2 regions of the Oerskovia sp. 140933 genome follow, and region 1 is predicted to be linked to the other one. Evidence: predicted binding sites of a transcription regulator. Region 1 holds the regulator's gene; the other holds the start of a gene.
The links. Region 1 encodes LexA, which represses DNA repair genes until DNA is damaged. Its sites were predicted from a motif close to TCGAACANNTGTTCGA; they were not measured.
Positions count from the first base shown of each region.

Region 2: the regulator LexA is predicted to act here: its motif matches at 3,518-3,533, upstream of NHG27_RS11190 (replicative DNA helicase).

Region 1 is NZ_JAMXIO010000016.1:14,226-22,803, reverse strand. It holds gene NHG27_RS10205 (aldo/keto reductase) at 1-217, shown strand, start outside; gene nrdR (transcriptional regulator NrdR) at 306-830, opposite strand; gene NHG27_RS10195 (LysM peptidoglycan-binding domain-containing protein) at 1,277-1,720, opposite strand; gene lexA (transcriptional repressor LexA) at 1,967-2,716, shown strand; gene NHG27_RS10185 (L-lactate dehydrogenase) at 2,833-3,786, opposite strand; gene NHG27_RS10180 (ATP-dependent DNA helicase) at 3,864-5,921, opposite strand; gene hflX (GTPase HflX) at 6,024-7,556, opposite strand; gene NHG27_RS10170 (class I SAM-dependent methyltransferase) at 7,807-8,481, shown strand.
Region 2 is NZ_JAMXIO010000018.1:45,193-53,770, reverse strand. It holds gene NHG27_RS11190 (replicative DNA helicase) at 1-3,474, opposite strand, end outside; gene NHG27_RS11185 (MATE family efflux transporter) at 3,972-5,279, shown strand; gene rplI (50S ribosomal protein L9) at 5,394-5,843, opposite strand; gene rpsR (30S ribosomal protein S18) at 5,861-6,097, opposite strand; gene NHG27_RS11170 (single-stranded DNA-binding protein) at 6,195-6,731, opposite strand; gene rpsF (30S ribosomal protein S6) at 6,881-7,171, opposite strand; gene NHG27_RS11160 (transglycosylase domain-containing protein) at 7,373-8,578, opposite strand, start outside.

The DNA.
Region 1 (8,578 bases):
CTGGACGCTGCGCGACTCCCGCGTCACGTCGGTGCTCGTGGGTGCACGGACCGTCGAGCAGGTGGACGAGAACCTGGCAGCACTGGACTCGCCGCCGTTCTCGCAGGACGAGCTCGCGGCGATCGACGCCGTCACCACCGAGCCAGGGCCAGACGGGACACCTAGGCCCCTGAACACCGGTGTCAACATCTGGGCCGCACGGTCGAGCGACCTCTAGCCGGGTCGAACGACCGCTGGCCGGGCTCTCAGGCATGACCGAGCCCCGTCGCCGAAACGCGGGACCTGGTGTACCCGGCCGGGTCCAGCTAGGCGCGGTCGGGCACCACGTCGGCGGTCGGCTCGTCGTCCGTCGCGGCCGCGTCGCCGGACGCAGCCGCACGCTCCTCGCGCTCCGCACGGAGCGAGTTGATGGCGGACTCGAAGTCCTCGAGCGAGTCGAACGCCTGGTAGACGCTCGCGAAGCGCAGGTACGCGACCTCGTCGAGCTCGCGGAGCGGCCCGAGGATGGCGAGCCCGATCTCGTAGGCGTCGAGCTCGGCGCTGCCGCCCGCACGGAGCGACTCCTCGACCTTCTGCGCCAGCACCGCGAGGTCGTCCTCGTTGACCGGACGCCCCTGGCACGCCTTGCGCACGCCCGTGACGATCTTCTCCCGGCTGAAGGGCTCGGTCACCCCGGACCGCTTGACGACCGAGAGGCTGGCCGTCTCGATCGTGGTGAAGCGCCGGTTGCACGCGGGGCACTGTCGACGGCGACGGATGGACGCTCCGTCGTCGGAGGTTCGTGAGTCGACGACCCGGGAGTCCGCGTGCCGGCAGAACGGACAGTGCATGAGGCGATACTCCTGTGGGCTGCGCGGGCCCTCCGGGCCGGTCGCCACGGAAGGTGCGTCCCGAACCTATGTCCCGACCTCGACGAGGCGCAAGACGCCCCGCCCGGCGAGCGGGTCACAGTCCGACCGCCGTCACCCGGGAACCGCGACCCCGCGACGCACCGGAGGACGGCTCACCGCAGGGCGCACGACCGCTCACGTGAGAACGGAGGTGGCCGTCGAACGGCCACCTCCGTCGGGACGCCCCCGTCCCCATCTCACGTCCGCGACTCGCCTCGCAGACGTCGACGCAACTGCGGAGGCACGCTGGGCGCACCTCCTCCTCACCGACCGACCCCCCAGCCGGGCGGGTGAGGCAGTACTAACTTAGGCGAACCTAACGCGATTGCGCAACCCCCCTCGTCCCGCGCACGGACCGCCCCCTCCGCACGACCCGCCGGGCGACGTCAGCGGCCGAAGTCAGGATCCACGGGCAGGAGCAACCGCTGTCCGACCTGCAGGCCGTTCGAGGAGAGGTTGTTCAGCTCCGCGAGGTCCACCATGACGTCGCGCACGTCGCGACTGCCCGCCGCCAGGGCGGAGGCGTGCTGCCACAGGGTCTCGCCCGCCTCGACGACATGGACCCGCACCTCGACCGGCTCACCGGGACCCGAAGCGACGGCGCGGCCACCCCACAGGGCGCCGAGCGCCAGCACGGTCGCCACGAGGAGCACGAGCACCGCTCGCCCGCGCGCGGTCAGCCGCAACGGGGCTTCCCGCTGCCGCACAGCCCTGCGCTCGACTTCCCAGCCCTGGGTCACGTCCATCGCACTGACACTCATCGCCGCTCCTCGGTCCGCGGTGCCCGAACCGCCTTCCCCGGTCGGTTCGAACACCTGTTCGTCGAACATCTGTACGATTTCTATCACCGAAGACGGCGGATGTCGAGACATGCTCGAACATGTGTTTGATTCGTGTCGCCGCGTGACCTACGCTGGTCGGGTACGGGTCGTCCGATATGTCGGGCGCTCGCCGAGCGGGACGTCCCGCACCGCGGGCGGACGGGATCGCGGTCGACCGCGCGCAGGAGCCGGTGCCGCTCGCGGTGCCTCTCCGCAGTACAGGGACCGAGACGGCCGAGCAGGGCGGAGACGACGATGGCGGGACGGGTGGCCGACACCACGGGCAGGCTCGCGAAGGTGCACGAGCTCCCCGACGGCACGACCGGCGGGGACGGCCTGACGCCGCGCCAGCGCCTCGTGCTCGAGACGATCCGCGCATCGGTCGAGCAGCGGGGCTACCCGCCGAGCATGCGCGAGATCGGCGAGGCGGTGGGCCTCACGAGCCCGTCGAGCGTCAAGCACCAGCTCACGACGCTCGAGCGCAAGGGCTACCTGCGCCGTGACCCCAACCGGCCCCGTGCGATCGAGGTCGTCCACAACGACGACAGCAGGGGCATCGCACCGCTCCCCGGCAGCGGCTTCCCGCGCGTCGAGGGCGTCGACGCCTCCGAGGACTCGCCCGAGCGGCCCACGCCGTCCTACGTGCCCGTCGTGGGCCGTATCGCCGCCGGTGGCCCCATCCTTGCCGAGCAGGTCGTCGAGGACGTGTTCCCGCTGCCCCGCCAGCTCGTGGGCGACGGCGAGCTCTTCCTGCTCCGCGTGGCCGGTGACTCCATGATCGACGCCGCGATCTGCGACGGGGACTGGGTCGTCGTGCGCCGTCAGCCCGTCGCCGAGAACGGGGAGATCGTCGCCGCGATGATCGACGGCGAGGCGACCGTCAAGACCTTCAAGCGCATCGACAAGCACGTCTGGCTCATGCCGCACAACGCGGCCTACCGACCCATCTCCGGGGACGACGCACAGATCCTCGGTCGCGTGGTCTCGGTGCTGCGCAGCCTCTGAGCAGGCACGACGAAGGGGACGAGCCTCAGGGCTCGTCCCCTTCGTCGTGCCACGGGGCCGTCGTCCGGCGAGCGGACACCGGGCCCGCCGGCGCACCGGCGCACCGGCGTCCGGGGCTACAGACCGAAGCTCTTGGCCACCGCACGGACCGAGTCGGCGGACGCCCGCAGGCCCGCGAGCTCGTGGTCGGACAACGGCACCTCGATGCGCTCCCCGCAGCCGCGTCGCTCGAGGAGCGAGGGGACGGACAGGCAGACGTCGCTGATCCCGTGGAAGTCCTCGAGCAGCGACGACACCGGCAGGACCCGGTGCTCGTCGTCGAGGATCGCCTCGATGATCCGGGTCGCGGCCAGGGCGACCGCGTAGTTGGTCGCGCCCTTGCCCTCGATGATGCGGTAGGCGGACTGCACGACCTCGTGCGCGATGTCCTCGCGCACCTCGGCCGTGAGGGGGCCACGGCCCTGCAGGCCCTTCCAGTCGAGCAGCGGGACGCCGCTGATCGTCGCCGAGCTCCAGAGCGGGATCTCGCTGTCGCCGTGCTCGCCGGCGATGTAGGCGTGGACGTTCTGCACCGCAACGCCGCAGTGCTGCGCCACGAGGAACCGCAGCCTGGACGAGTCCAGGACGGTACCGCTGCCGAACAGCTGGTTGGGCGGGAGGCCCGAGTACTTGAGCGCGGCGTACGTCACCACGTCGACGGGGTTCGTGACCATGATGTAGATCGCGTTGGGCGCGACCTCGACGAGCCCGGGCAGGATCTTGCGGACGAGCGAGATCGTGGCCTCCGCGAGGTCGAGGCGCGTCTGACCAGGCTTCTGCTTGGCGCCGGCGGTGAACACCACGACGTCGGCGTCGGCGCACACCGCGACGTCGTCGGAGCCCTCGACCTTGGCCATCGGCATGAACTGGATGCCGTGCTGGAGGTCGAGGACCTCGGCCTCGACCTTGGTCCGGTTGATGTCGAGGAGGCTCACGGTGTGAGCGGCTCCGCGCATGAGCGCCGCGTAGGCGAGGGTCGATCCGACGGAACCTGCGCCGACGATCGCGAGCTTGGTGGTACGGGCGGGCACTGTGCCTCCTGGACGTAGTGCGTCGGCCGCCGGTCGCTGCACGAGCGTCCGACGTCCGCCGCGTGGACTGCCGGGTCTCAGCCTAGGGCGGACAGGCGCTCGAGCGCAGAGAGAACGACACGACGGTCGGTCGTGGTCCAGAAGTCCGGCATGGACCTCGTGAGGTAGGAACCGTAGCGGGCCGTCGCGAGACGCGGGTCGAGGACCGCGACGACGCCGCGGTCCGACGTGGACCGGATGAGGCGCCCGGCGCCCTGGGCGAGCAGCAGGGCGGCGTGGTTGGCCGAGACCTGCATGAAGCCGTTGCCGCCCGCGGCCTCGACGGCTCGAGCGCGGGCCGACTTCACGGGGTCGTCGGGTCGCGGGAAGGGGATGCGGTCGATGAGGACGAGCTGGCAGCTGGGTCCGGGCACGTCGACGCCCTGCCACAGCGAGAGCGTGCCGAACAGGCACGTCTGCGGGTCCGCGGCGAACTCCTTGACGAGGGTCGGGAGCTGGTCGTCGCCCTGGCACAGGACGGGGACGTCGAGGCGCTCGCGCATGGCCTCGGCGACCGCGAGCGCCGCGCGCCGCGACGAGAAGAGACCGAGGGTCCGCCCCCCGGCGGCGGTGATGAGGTCGGCGATCTCGTCGAGCTGACCGTCCGTGGCGGCCTCGCGGCCGGGCTGCGGCAGGTGCTTGGCGATGTAGAGGATGCCCTGCTGGGGGTAGTCGAAGGGGCTGCCGACGTCCACGCCGGTCCAGGTCGCGCCGTCGTCGTCGAGCCCCAGGGACCGGGCGACGGGGTCGAACGTGCCGCCCAGCGCGAGCGTCGCCGACGTGAAGACACCCGTGCGCTCGGTCAGGAGATGGGTACGGATGAGGCCCGCGACCGCGAGGGGGGCCGCGTGCAGCTTGCTCACGCCGTCCCCGCTCCACCGGCCGTCGTCGCCCGCGCGCGAGCACCACAGGACGTCGTGGCCCGTGGGGTCCTGGGCCATGCGCTCGGCGATCTCGAAGACCTGGAGCATGGTCGTCTGGGCCATCTTCATGCCGGTGTCGGGTTGAGAGCCCTGCCCGCCGGACGTGTCCGGCTTGAGGGCGCTCAGGACGGTACGGGCCGCGTCGCGGACCGCGGCGACCGCCGCGCGCGCGTCGCCGGGCAGGCCGTCGGGGAAGCGCTCGGCCGGCAGCGCGGCGACGACGGTGCCGAACGCCCCGGTGGCGAGGTCCAGGTCTGTCGTCTGGACGCCCCCGTGCCGGCGCGCGAGGCGCGCGGCGTGCTCGATGACGGGCACCGAGAGGTCTGCGGTCGCGGCGGCGGTGACGCGGTCGCTCAGCTCGTGCGCCTCGTCGACGACCACGACGCCGTGCTCGGGCAGGACCCCGGGCGAACCGGACGCGGCGATGCCCAGCATGGCGTGGTTGGTCACGACGACGTCGGCCTCGCGGGCGGACGTGCGGGCCTGGTCGGGGAAGCAGTCGTCGATGAGGGGGCACTTGGCGCCCAGGCACTCGAGGGCCGTGACCGAGACCTGCCGCCAGGCCTTGTCCGAGACGCCGGGCACCAGGTCGTCCCGGTCCCCGGTCGTGGTCTCCTGCGCCCACTCGCGCAGCCGCACGACCTGCTCCCCCAGTGCCGCCGCTCCCGAGGCCGCGCCGGGCGCCGGGTGCTCGGCGACGCCTGCGCGCTCCCCGCCCGTGGGAAGGTCGAACAGCGTGGGCTCGTCGGCCGGGTAGCCGCCCTCGATCTTGTGCTGGCACAGGTAGTTGTGCCAGCCCTTGAGCAGTGCGATGCGGGGCGGGCGCGGCAGCCGGTCGGCGACGGCCTGGGCGACGAGCGGGAGGTCACGCGTGATGATCTGGCGCTGGAGGGCCAGGGTCGCGGTCGAGACGATGACGCGCTCGTCCTCGCAGACGGCGTGCCGCACGGCCGGCACGAGGTAGCCGAGCGACTTCCCGGTGCCGGTGCCGGCCTGGACCAGCAGGTGGTCCGGCCCGTCCGCACCGTCGATCGTCCGGGCCACGGCCACGGCCATCTGGTGCTGCCCGGCGCGACGGCCGCCACCGAGGGCGCCGACCGCGAGGTCGAGCAGCTCCTCGACGTCAGGGGTCGCAGAGCCCGTGGTCAGGGTGGTGGTGAGGTCCTCGGGCACCCCGGAAGTCTACGTGGGGCCACCGACACGGCAGGGTCCGGGGCGGGGGCGGCGGGGTCCGGGGGGGGCCGGGGCCCGCCCCCCCCCCCCCCCGACGCCGCGCTACGCGCGGACGGCGACCGCGTTGAGCTCGAGCGCGAGCCCCTCGTCGACCCGGCCCAGGAGACGGGTGCCGGTCTCGACGTGCTCCTCGAGGTCGATCTCTCCCGTGAGGTGCACGCGGTTGACCAGGTCGCCGCGGTGGTAGGGCACCACGAGGTCGATCGACACGTCGGGCCGCGGCAGCTCGTCGGAGATGAGCTGGAGCAGGTCGTCGATCCCCTGCCCGGTGTGCGCCGAGACGACGATCGTGCGCCGCTCGCGCGCACGGATGCGGGCGACGACCGCGGGGTCCGCGATGTCGACCTTGTTGAGCACGACGACCTCGAGCACCTGGTCGATGCCCGGGATGTCCGCGAGGACGTGCCGGACGGCGGCGATCTGGCCCTCGGGGTCGGGGTGCGACGCGTCGACCACGTGCAGCAGCAGGTCGGACTGGCCGACCTCCTCGAGGGTCGAGCGGAACGCCTCGACGAGCTGGTGCGGCAGCGACCGGACGAACCCGACCGTGTCCGCGAGCGTGTACACGCGCCCGTCCTCGGTCTGCGCGCGGCGGACCGTGGGGTCCAGGGTCGCGAACAGCGCGTTCTCGACGAGCACGCCCGCGCCCGTGAGCGCGTTGAGGAGGCTCGACTTGCCCGCGTTGGTGTAGCCGGCGATCGCGACCGACGGGATCGCGTGACGCTTGCGCGAGGTCCGCTTGGTCTCGCGGGCGGGGGCCATCGCGGCGATCTCGCGACGGAGCTTGGTCATGCGGTCGCGGATGCGGCGCCGGTCGAGCTCGATCTTGGTCTCACCGGGTCCGCGCGAGCCCATGCCGGCCCCCGCGCCGCCGACCTGGCCACCGGCCTGGCGGGACATCGACTCGCCCCAGCCACGAAGGCGCGGGAGCAGGTACTCGAGCTGCGCGAGCTCGACCTGGGCCTTGCCCTCACGGGACTTGGCGTGCTGGGCGAAGATGTCGAGGATCAGGGCCGTCCGGTCGACGACCTTGACCTTGACGATGTCCTCGAGCGCACGGCGCTGGGAGGGGGCGAGCTCGCCGTCGATCACGACGGTGTCCGCGCCCGTCATGGCCACCACGGACGCGAGCTCCTCGGCCTTGCCCGAGCCCAGGTAGGTGCCGGGGTCGGGCTTCTGGCGGCGCTGGAGGACGCCGTCGAGCACCTGGGAGCCCGCCGTCTCGGCGAGCGCCGCGAGCTCGCGCAGCGAGACCTCCGCCTCGGCGGCCGCGGCGTCGCCGCTGCCCGTGTAGAGCCCGACGAGCACGACCTTCTCGAGGCGCAGCTGTCGGTACTCGACCTCGGTGACGTCCTCGAGCTCCGTGGACAGGTTCGCGACCCGTCGCAGCGCGGTGCGCTCGGCGAGCTCGAGCTGCTCTCCGTCGTGGATCGAGTGCTGGGTGCCTCCCTCGGCGCGCGCGGTCCCTGCCCGTGCGAGCACCCGTGCCACGACGTCTCCGGCGATGTCGCGCTCGGGGCGCTCGACCGTCTCCGGTGCCGTCTCGGGGGTGGGGTTCGCGGGGGTCTGGGTCATGGGCCGCCTTTCAGCTGAGGGTCCGGGCACCGGGTCCGTGCGACCTGGGCCGGTCGTGCCGGTCCGGGACGCCCGGTCGGCATGTCGTACAACAAGCGTGGCACGCCGGATCGTCCCGACGCGAACCAATTCGTCGTCGGGGCCCGCAGTTCATCCCAGGGCGCAGCGGCGGGGGCCCCGACGGGCCAGGGCCAGGGACGGGCCAGGGCCAGGACGTGGGCGCCGCGTGGGCCGATTAGGATCGATCCTCGTGACACCACCTCCCGACCTGCCCGCCGGCGACGCGCCCGAGCCCTCCCCGGACCACTACTTCACGGCGCAGCCGGCCTCCGCGGCCGAGCGCCGCGAGCTCACGGTCCGGCTCGCGGGCCGCGAGGTCACGGTCGAGGTCGCGTCGGGCATCTTCTCCCCCGGACGGCTCGACCTCGGCACCCAGGTCCTGCTGCGCTCGGTCCCCGACCTCCCGCCCGCGAGCCCCGGGCCCGACGGCGCCGCGCACCTCCTCGACCTCGGCTGCGGCTGGGGCCCGGTCGCCCTGACCATGGCGCTCGAGCGGCCGGACGCGACCGTGTGGGCCGTGGACGTCAACGAGCGCGCGCTCGACCTGGTGCGCCGCAACGCCACCCGCCTGGGGCTGGGGAACGTGCGCGCGGTGCGGCCCGAGGACGTCCCCGCGGACGTCCTGTTCGCCGCGATCTGGTCCAACCCGCCCATCCGGGTCGGCAAGGAGGTGCTGCACGACATGCTGCTGCACTGGCTGCCGCGCCTGGAGCCCGGGACCGAGGCCTACCTCGTGGTGCAGCGCAACCTCGGGGCGGACTCGCTCATCGCGTGGCTGGACGAGCACCTGGACGACGAGCTGTCGGTGAGCAAGCTCGCGAGCGCCAAGGGCTTCCGGGTCCTCGAGGTCGCGCGCGCAGGCTGAGCACCCGCCGCACGGGCCGTGCCGCGCACGAGCCGGCCACGGTCCGTCGCACGCCGGGCGCCCCGGTGCGCGACGCCGTCGGGCCGGGGACGCGTGC
Region 2 (8,578 bases), on a different contig from region 1:
CCCCATGGCTTCGGCGAACTTGCGGTGCGACATACTGCGTTCCTCGAGGAGCACGCGGACGTCGTCCCACACCTGGCGCGGCACGGTGTCGACGTTGGTGTTCGCGCGGGTGTCCCGGATGATCTCGAGGAGGCGCTCGGCGGCGGCACCGCGCTCGCCGTGCACCCCGATCTCCTGGAGGAACCGTCGCTGGTCGTCCACGCCGGAGATGTCGAGCGTGTACCCGGTCCGGTACGCGCCCTTGGCGGTTGCCGTCCGCAGGCGTGTCGAGATGCCGAAGCGCAGCAGCAGGCGGGAGAGCCCGTCGACGAGCTGACGCGAGGTCGAGGCGTAGTAGATGCGACCGCTGCGACCGTTGGCGTTGACGGTCACCGAGCCGTCGGTCGCCCAGATGTGCCGGATGAAGAGCGCGATCTGCTCCTTCGGCAGGTGGAACACGGTGGACGGCACGAACTTCTCGTGGCTCCGCGCCCCGAAGAGCCCCATGTCGTCGAGCCACTCCGCCACGGGGTTCCGCTTGCCCCGGGCGAGCCGGTACGGCGCGGGGAGGCGAAGCGTGGTGCAGCGGGCGACCGCGTACTCGTCGCGGATCGGGGTGATGCCGAAGGCACCCGCGGCCTCCGAGACGACCGCGAGGTTCTTCTCGTCGATCGACGCGTAGCGGATGGGCTGGCGCTTGACGAACGAGCCGTCGCCCAGCATGTGGGCGAGCATGACGACCTTGCGGTCGTCCCACGCGACGCTCTGCTCCGGTCCGGGGACGTGGCGCGGCACGCCGAGGCGCGAGCCCACCTGCAGCTCGCCGAGCGGCGTCCAGCCCTCGTAGGTGAGGAACGGGTGGTTGGCGGTCGCGCTGATCTCCTTGCCGGAGGCCAGCTTGAGCCGGAACGTCTCGCGCGTCCCGGTGGGGAACACGTGCGTGAGGTGGCGTCGCACGTACTGGAGGCGCTCGTTGAGCGCCCACACGGGCACGTCCTTGGCACCGAGGGCGTACAGCTCACCCATCGTGGTCTCGGCCCCCGTGTCGGCTCGCAGGATCTTGGTGTCCTCGGTGAGGCAGCCCGACTCACGCAGGTCGCTCATCGCGGGCTTCTTGTCCGTGCGCTGCTCGGCGCCACGGTTCAGCTGCGAGATCGCGATGACGGGCACCTCGAGCTCCTTCGCGAGGAGCTTGAGCGCACGCGAGAACTCGGAGACCTCCTGCTGTCGGGACTCGACTCGCTTGCCCGACGTCATGAGCTGGAGGTAGTCGATCACGACGAGCTTGAGGTCGTGCTTCTGCTTGAGCCTGCGGCACTTGGCGCGGATCTCCATGAGCGACATGTTGGGCGAGTCGTCGATGAAGAGCGGCGCCTCGGAGATCTTGCCCATGGTGCCGGCGAGCTTCTGCCAGTCGTCCTCCCCCATGGAGCCGTTGCGCATCTTCTGCAGGTGGATGCGCGCCTCGGCAGCCAACAGACGCATCGTGATCTCGTTGCGGCTCATCTCGAGCGAGAACACGACGGACGTCATGTTGTGCTTGATCGACGCCGACCTGACGATGTCGATTCCCAGCGTCGAGTTGTGCGTGGGGATCATCGTGCGACTAGCCAGGTAGAGGTGCTCGGGGTGGTCGATCTCCACGCACCGGACGGGCACCGAGTCGATGCGTCGGACGTCGACGATGAAGCGAGACCTCAGTCGAGGGGTCGACGGGCGACGACGTTCCTTGTGAACCAGTTTCTTCCGCTCGAGAGCGAAGACGTCGTCGTCGGTCGTGAACGTGATGGTGTAGGCGGTGGACGACTTTTCGGATCGCCCGCCCACCCTCTTCTCGGACCAACCCGTCCGGTACCCGAGGCTGTGGATCAGTTCGCGGACGCCTTCGGCAAGGCGCCGGTTCGTCAGGGCGATCTGGGGGCTACCCGTGGGATTGACCGTGCCGTCCGTGTCCAGGAGTCCCGCCAGCAGCTCGCGACGCTGCGCCTCGCTCGCCCGGAGGTAGGTGAGGGGGATGTGCTTGTCGTCCATCACACCGAGCGTGCGCAGGATCCCGGCGACGGTCCCGCGAGCGTTGTGGCAGTCCTGGCAGCGCCGAAGACCGGTGCTGGGGCGTCCGCAGTCCGGGCACGTCGGGGCAGGCATCTTCTCGGAGATGCCCTTGGACTTCCCACCGCACGAGCGTCCACAGGTCTTGATCTGGCTCGTACGTGGCAGGAACTCGCGCCCGCAGACGACACAGTTCCGCGTGGCGACGGCCGGTGCCTCGGGAAGCTGCAGCGTGTAGAGGCGCGCCGCCCCCTCGAAACGCGTGCGCTCCTCGGCGACCAGTCCCAGCCCTTCGATACGTGCCGCGATCTCGGGATCGGCAGACGTGAACCGGGCTGATGCGGAGTGACCGTCCCCCAGCCAGACACCCAGGGCGTAGGGATGCAGGGGAAGGTCCGCCACGGGGAGTGCCAGCGCACCCGCCGTCCTCACCGCGTGGTTGGCGCGTCGGTCTGCCGTCTCGCACCGGAGCGTCGCGGCGATCTCCTCGGTGGTCCGAACGGTCCCGTCCAGCCCACCCTTCCGGCGCGACGCCCTGGTGCTCGTCGACCATTCGTGCAGCGCATCGGCCACGATCGTCGTACCGTCGTCGAACACGACCTCGTAGCACGGCCGGTCCGTGAGGACCTCGGTCGCGCCCACGACGGTCGTCGGGGTGCCGTCCGCAGCGAGGAGCTGGTCACCGACCGCCACCTCGCCCATGGTGGTCCACCCCGTCGGCGTGGGCAGGAGGGTGTCGAGCGCGAGCGCCTTCCCGATGGCCGGGCGCGCCGCGATCACGATCATCTGCCCGGGGTGCAGCCCGTTGGTCAGGCGGTCAAGGTCCGCGAACCCGGTCGGGACCCCCACCATGCCCTCGCCGCGGTGCCCGGCGGCCTCGATCTCGTCGACGGTCCCGCCGATGACCTCGCCCAGGACGATGTAGTCCTCGGCGGTGCGTCGTTCGGTGACCGCGTAGACCTCGGCCTGCGCGTTGTTGACGACGTCGTCGACGTCGCCCCCGTCGGTCGCGTACCCGAGCTGCACGATGCGCGTCCCGGCCTCGACGAGGCGGCGCAGCACGGCCCGCTCGCGCACGATGCGGGCGTAGTAGCCCGCGTTCGCGGCGGTGGGGACCATGGCCATGAGGTCGTGGATGTAGGGCGCTCCGCCGATCCGTCCCAGCTCGCCGCGGCGCGTGAGCTCGGCGACGACCGTGATGGCGTCGGCAGGCTCACCACGACCGTAGAGGTCGATGATGACGTCGTAGATCGACTCGTGCGCGGGCTTGTAGAAGTCGGTGCCGCGGATCTGCTCGATCACGTCCGCGATGGCGTCCTTGGACAGGAGCATGCCACCGAGGACGCTCTGCTCGGCCGCGATGTCCTGCGGCGGGGTGCGGTCGAAGCCGGGACCACCGCTGCCTGCGGGCGGTCCGAAGCTCGACTCGAGCTCGTCGATCGACATGCGGGCCCCTCACTCCCCCGGCGTGGCCGGGTATCGTCCTGCGTCGCACATCTGTTCTACTCCGGCCCACCAACACGTCCTTGAGCCCGCGTCGTTGAGGGGTGTCGTGTGGTGCTGCACCGTCGACCGTCCGTAGGCCCGAGCATGCACGACTCAGCGACAGTAGATCGCGCTTCCATCCCCCGCAAACGACCCTGTTCACAGAGGTGTGGACAGCCTGTGGACAGACCCCGCCAGCCTGTTCACAGCCATGTGGACAACCATGTGGACAACTGACGAGTTGTCCCCTGTACAGGCCCATGAGCAGCCTGTTCACTAGGCTCAGGGGTGTGGACGAAAGAAATTCCGGCGACACGCCGCACGCACGCCAGCCAGCTCCCGGTCAGCCCTCCGACGCCGGTCGTTCACCCCGTTCACCCGAGGACCCCTCCCCGGTCACCGCCGGTGCCCCGCACCCGCAGCCGTCGTCCACAGGGAGCGCCCCGCCGAGCCGTCGCGTGATCGACCGGCAGATCCTGGCCCTCGCGGTCCCTGCCCTGGGCGCGCTCGTCGCGGAGCCGATCTTCGTGCTCGTGGACAGCGCCGTCGTCGGGCACCTGGGGACCGCCGAGCTCGCCGGGCTCTCCCTCGCGTCCACGGTCCTCCTGACCCTCGTCGGCCTGTGCGTGTTCCTCGCGTACGCGACGACCGCGGCCGTGGCCCGGCGCATCGGCGCCGGGCACCGGCGCGAGGCGCTCCAGTCCGGGATCGACGGGATGTGGCTCGCGCTCGGGCTGGGCCTCGTCCTCGCGGCGACCCTGTGGGTAGGTGGCGGCTGGGCGATCGGCGCGATGGGCGGCACGGGCGAGGTCGCGGAGCACGCCCTGGTGTACCTGCGGTGGTCGGGTCTGGGCCTGCCCGGCATGCTCGTCGTCCTCGCCTCGACGGGGGTCCTGCGCGGCCTGCAGGACACGCGCACGCCCCTCTACGTCGCCGCGGGCGGAGCGACGTTCAACGCGGTCCTCAACGTCGTCCTCGTGTACGGCGTGGGCCTGGGCATCGCGGGCTCGGGCATCGGGACCGCCGTCGCACAGCTCACGATGGGCGCGGTGCTCGCGGTCGTCGTCGTGCGCGGGGCCCGACGCGAGGGTGCCTCCCTGCGCCCCGCCGCGGGCGGCATCTGGTCCAACGCGCGCGCCGGCGCACCGCTGTTCGTGCGCACGCTCTCGCTGCGCCTCGCGATCCTCCTGACGGTCTTCGTCGCGACGGGGCTCGGCGAGGTCACGCTCGCCGGCTACCAGGTCGTGGCGTCGGTGTGGGGGCTCGCGGCGTTCGCGCTCGACGCCCTCGCGATCGCCGCGCAGGCCCTCGTGGGTCACGGCCTGGGCGCCGGTGACCGGTCGCACGTGCGCTCGGTCCTGCGTCGCACGCTCGAGTGGGGCGTCGCGGCGGGCGCGCTCCTCGGCCTGGTCATGGCGGCGGGCGGATGGTGGTTCGCGCTGTTCTTCACGTCCGACCCCGACGTCCGCACCGCCGTCGCGCTCGGGATGGCCGTGTGCGGTCTGCTGCTCCCCATGGCGGGGTGGGTCTTCGTCCTCGACGGCGTGCTGATCGGCGCCGGGGACGGCCGCTACCTCGCGTGGGCGGGCATGGTCACGTTCGTCGTGTACGTGCCGTTCGCGCTGGCGGTCCGCGCCCTCGCGCCCGACGGCGCCGCCGGCCTCGCGTGGTTGTGGGCGGCCTTCGCGGGGGTCTTCATGGCGGCGCGTGCCCTGACCACGGGGCTCCGTGCGCGCGGCGACCGGTGGATGGTCACGGGCGCCTGAGACGCCGCCCGGCCCGGGACGCACGAAGGCCCGGCCCCCTCCGCAGAGGGGACCGGGCCTTCGGTGACGATCTCCGATCCATCCATCCCTCACGGGACAGGGGCGATCAGTCGATCAGGCAGCCACCACGTTGACCGCGATGTTCGCCGAGACCTCGGCGTGCAGGCGGATGGTGACCGTGTACGAACCGGTCGACTTGATCGGCTGGCCGATCTCGATCTTGCGCTTGTCGACGGACGGGCCGCCGGCAGCCTTCACGGCCTCGGCGATGTCACCCGTGGTGACAGCACCGAACAGACGGCCGCCCTGGCCCGCCTTCGCGGTGACGACGACAGGCTTCGACTGCAGCGAGTCGCGCGTCGCCTTGGCCTCGTCGAGCGTCGCGATCTCGCGAGCCTTGCGAGCCTTGCGGATCGCAGAGATCTGCGACTCGGCACCCTTGGACCATCCGGTCGCCAGGCCACGGGGCACGAGGAAGTTACGGGCGTACCCGTCCTTGACCTCGACCACGTCGCCGGGCTCGCCCAGGCCGGTGACCTCGTGGGTCAGAATGAGCTTTGCCATGTTCTATCCCCTCTCGATCAGCGTGCGGACGACGAGTACGGCAGGAGCGCCATCTCGCGAGCGTTCTTGACGGCACGTGCGATCTGACGCTGCTCCTGGACGGAGACGCCGGTCACGCGACGGGCACGGATCTTCCCGCGGTCGGAGATGAACTTCCGCAGCAGGGTCGTGTCCTTGTAGTCGACCGACTCGATCTTCGCCGACTTCAGGGGGTTGGACTTCTTCTTGGGCTTGCGCACCACTGGCTTCGCCATGGTGTTGCTCCTTCACAAGGTGCTATCCCCGGCCGGGGTGGGTGCCGTCGTCGGGCACCTGCCCCGCCGGGAAGGGTTTGTCTGGGGTGAGCGGTGACTAGAAGGGGGGCTCGTCCGAGAACGAGGACCCACCCGACGACGCCGGGCCAGCCGTGGCCCACGGGTCGTCGTTGTTCTGCTGGCCACCGCCGGAAGCGCTGAAACCACCGCCGTTCGAAGCGCCGCCGCCGCCGAAGCCGCCGCCACCACCGAAGTTGCCGCCGCCCGAGCGCTGGGCCCGGGTGACCTTCGCGGAGGCGTACTTCAGGGAAGGACCGATCTCCTCCACCTGCAGCTCGACGACCGTGCGCTTCTCCCCCTCGCGGGTCTCGTACGAACGCTGGACCAGACGGCCCTGAACAACCACGCGCATGCCCTTGGTCAAGGACTCGGCGACGTTCTCCGCGGCCTCGCGCCAGATCGAGCAGCGCATGAACAGCGTGTCGCCGTCCTTCCACTCGTTGCTCTGGCGGTCGAAGGTGCGCGGCGTGGACGCCACGGTGAAGTTGGCGACGGCAGCCCCAGCGGGGGTGAAGCGAAGCTCCGGGTCCCCGGTCAGGTTCCCGACCACCGTGATGACGGTTTCACCAGCCATGCCAGCTCCTCATTGTTCGTTGCGTATCGAAGACTCTTCGAAGGGGATGACCCCCGTCCGCGGACATCCCACCACGTGCCACCGACGTCGTCCGTGAGGACGCGCAGCGCACCGGGGGTGCCACGAGGGAAGTCAGACGTGCGAGGCGATCAGCGAGCGTCGGTGCGCAGGACCTTCGTGCGCAGGACGACCTCGTTGAGGCCGAGCTGACGGTCCAGCTCCTTGGCCGTGTCCGACGTCGCGGTGAAGTCGACGACGGCGTAGATGCCCTCGGACTTCTTGTTGATCTCGAAGGACAGGCGGCGACGGCCCCAGATGTCCACCTTGTCGACAGTGCCACCGTCGGTCTTGATGACCGTCAGGTACTTGTCGAGCGACGGAGCAACGGTGCGCTCCTCGATCTCGGGGTCGAGGATGATCATCAATTCGTACTGACGCATGCGGTTAACCCACCTCCTGCGGACTCAGCGGTCACGGTCTCTCCGTGACAGGAGGGTTGTGCGTCGCTGTGCGGTCACCGTGCTGATGGCAGCGCGGAACAAGACACAGCAAGATCCCAAGGTACCCGGTCATGGCCGGGGTCGGGAAATCTGGGTGGTGCTCCGGTGGCGGCGCGGACCGCGCCGCCACCGGAGCAGGAGCTACTGGCCCCCGCCGCCGCCTTGTCCGCCACCGGCGTTCCCCTGACCGGTCGAGCCCTCCTCGCCGCCCTCCGGCGGATCAGGGGTCGGGGTCGGGGTCGGTGTCGGGGTCGGTTCCGGTGCGACCGGCTCGGGCCCCTTCGACAGGACGATCGAGACGCGGCTGCCCGGCGCGACCTGCTTCCCGCCGGGGGCGCGGATGACCACGCCCGGAGGCTCGGGCGAGTAGGCCTCCGTGAAGCTGGCGGTGAGGTCGAGCTCCGCGAGGATCTGCGCGGCCTCGGCCTTCGACTTGCCCAGGAGGTTCGTCGGGACAGTCACCGTGGTCGGCTCCTCGGGCTCCGTGGGCTCCTCGGGCTCGACCGGTTCCTCGATCGTCGGGACGTCCGACGGCTCCTCGCTCGGGGTCGCGGTCGGGGTCGGCTTCTTCATCGTGTACTTCGGGAACTCCTGGACGTCGGCGTACTGCGGGAGCGCGAGCACGCCCTCCATGTACGACGTCCACGCCTCCACGGGCCAGGTACCACCCGTGATGGACTGGCGGGACCACTTGCCGAACGAGGTGATGGACTCCTGAGCCTTGGTGTCGTCGTTGTACTGGTAGAGGCCGACGACGGTCGCGAGCTGCGGCACGTACCCGGCGAACCACGCCGACTTGTTGTCGTTCGAGGTTCCGGTCTTGCCGGCCACGGGGCGCCCGAGGGCCTTCGCGTGCGCGCCCGAGCCACCCTTCTGCTCCACGACCTGCGTCATGGCGTAGGTAGCGGCGGCCATCACGTCGGGCGCGAAGACCTGCTCGTTGCGCCCCTCCGGCTCCCAGATCTCGGCGCCGGCGTTCAGCGTCGTGACCGACTGCACGACGTGCGGCGTGGACTCGTACCCCTGCGCGGCGAACGTCGCGTAGGCGTGCGCGAGGTCGATGGGGCGCACCGTGGCGGAACCCAGCACGTTGGACGGGACGGGCAGCAGGTCCTGGGTGTCCTTGGGGATGCCCGCCTTGACCGCCGCGTCGACCGTCGCCTGCGGGCCGACCTCCATGTTGAGCGCCGCGTACACGGTGTTGACCGATTTGGCGGTCGCCTTGACGAGGTCGATCTGCCCGTAGGGCTCGTCGCCGAAGTTCACGACCTTGCGGTCACCGTCGTAGAACCCGGGGACCTGGATGTTGTTGTTCCCGTCGTAGCGCTCCGACAGGTCGATGCCCTT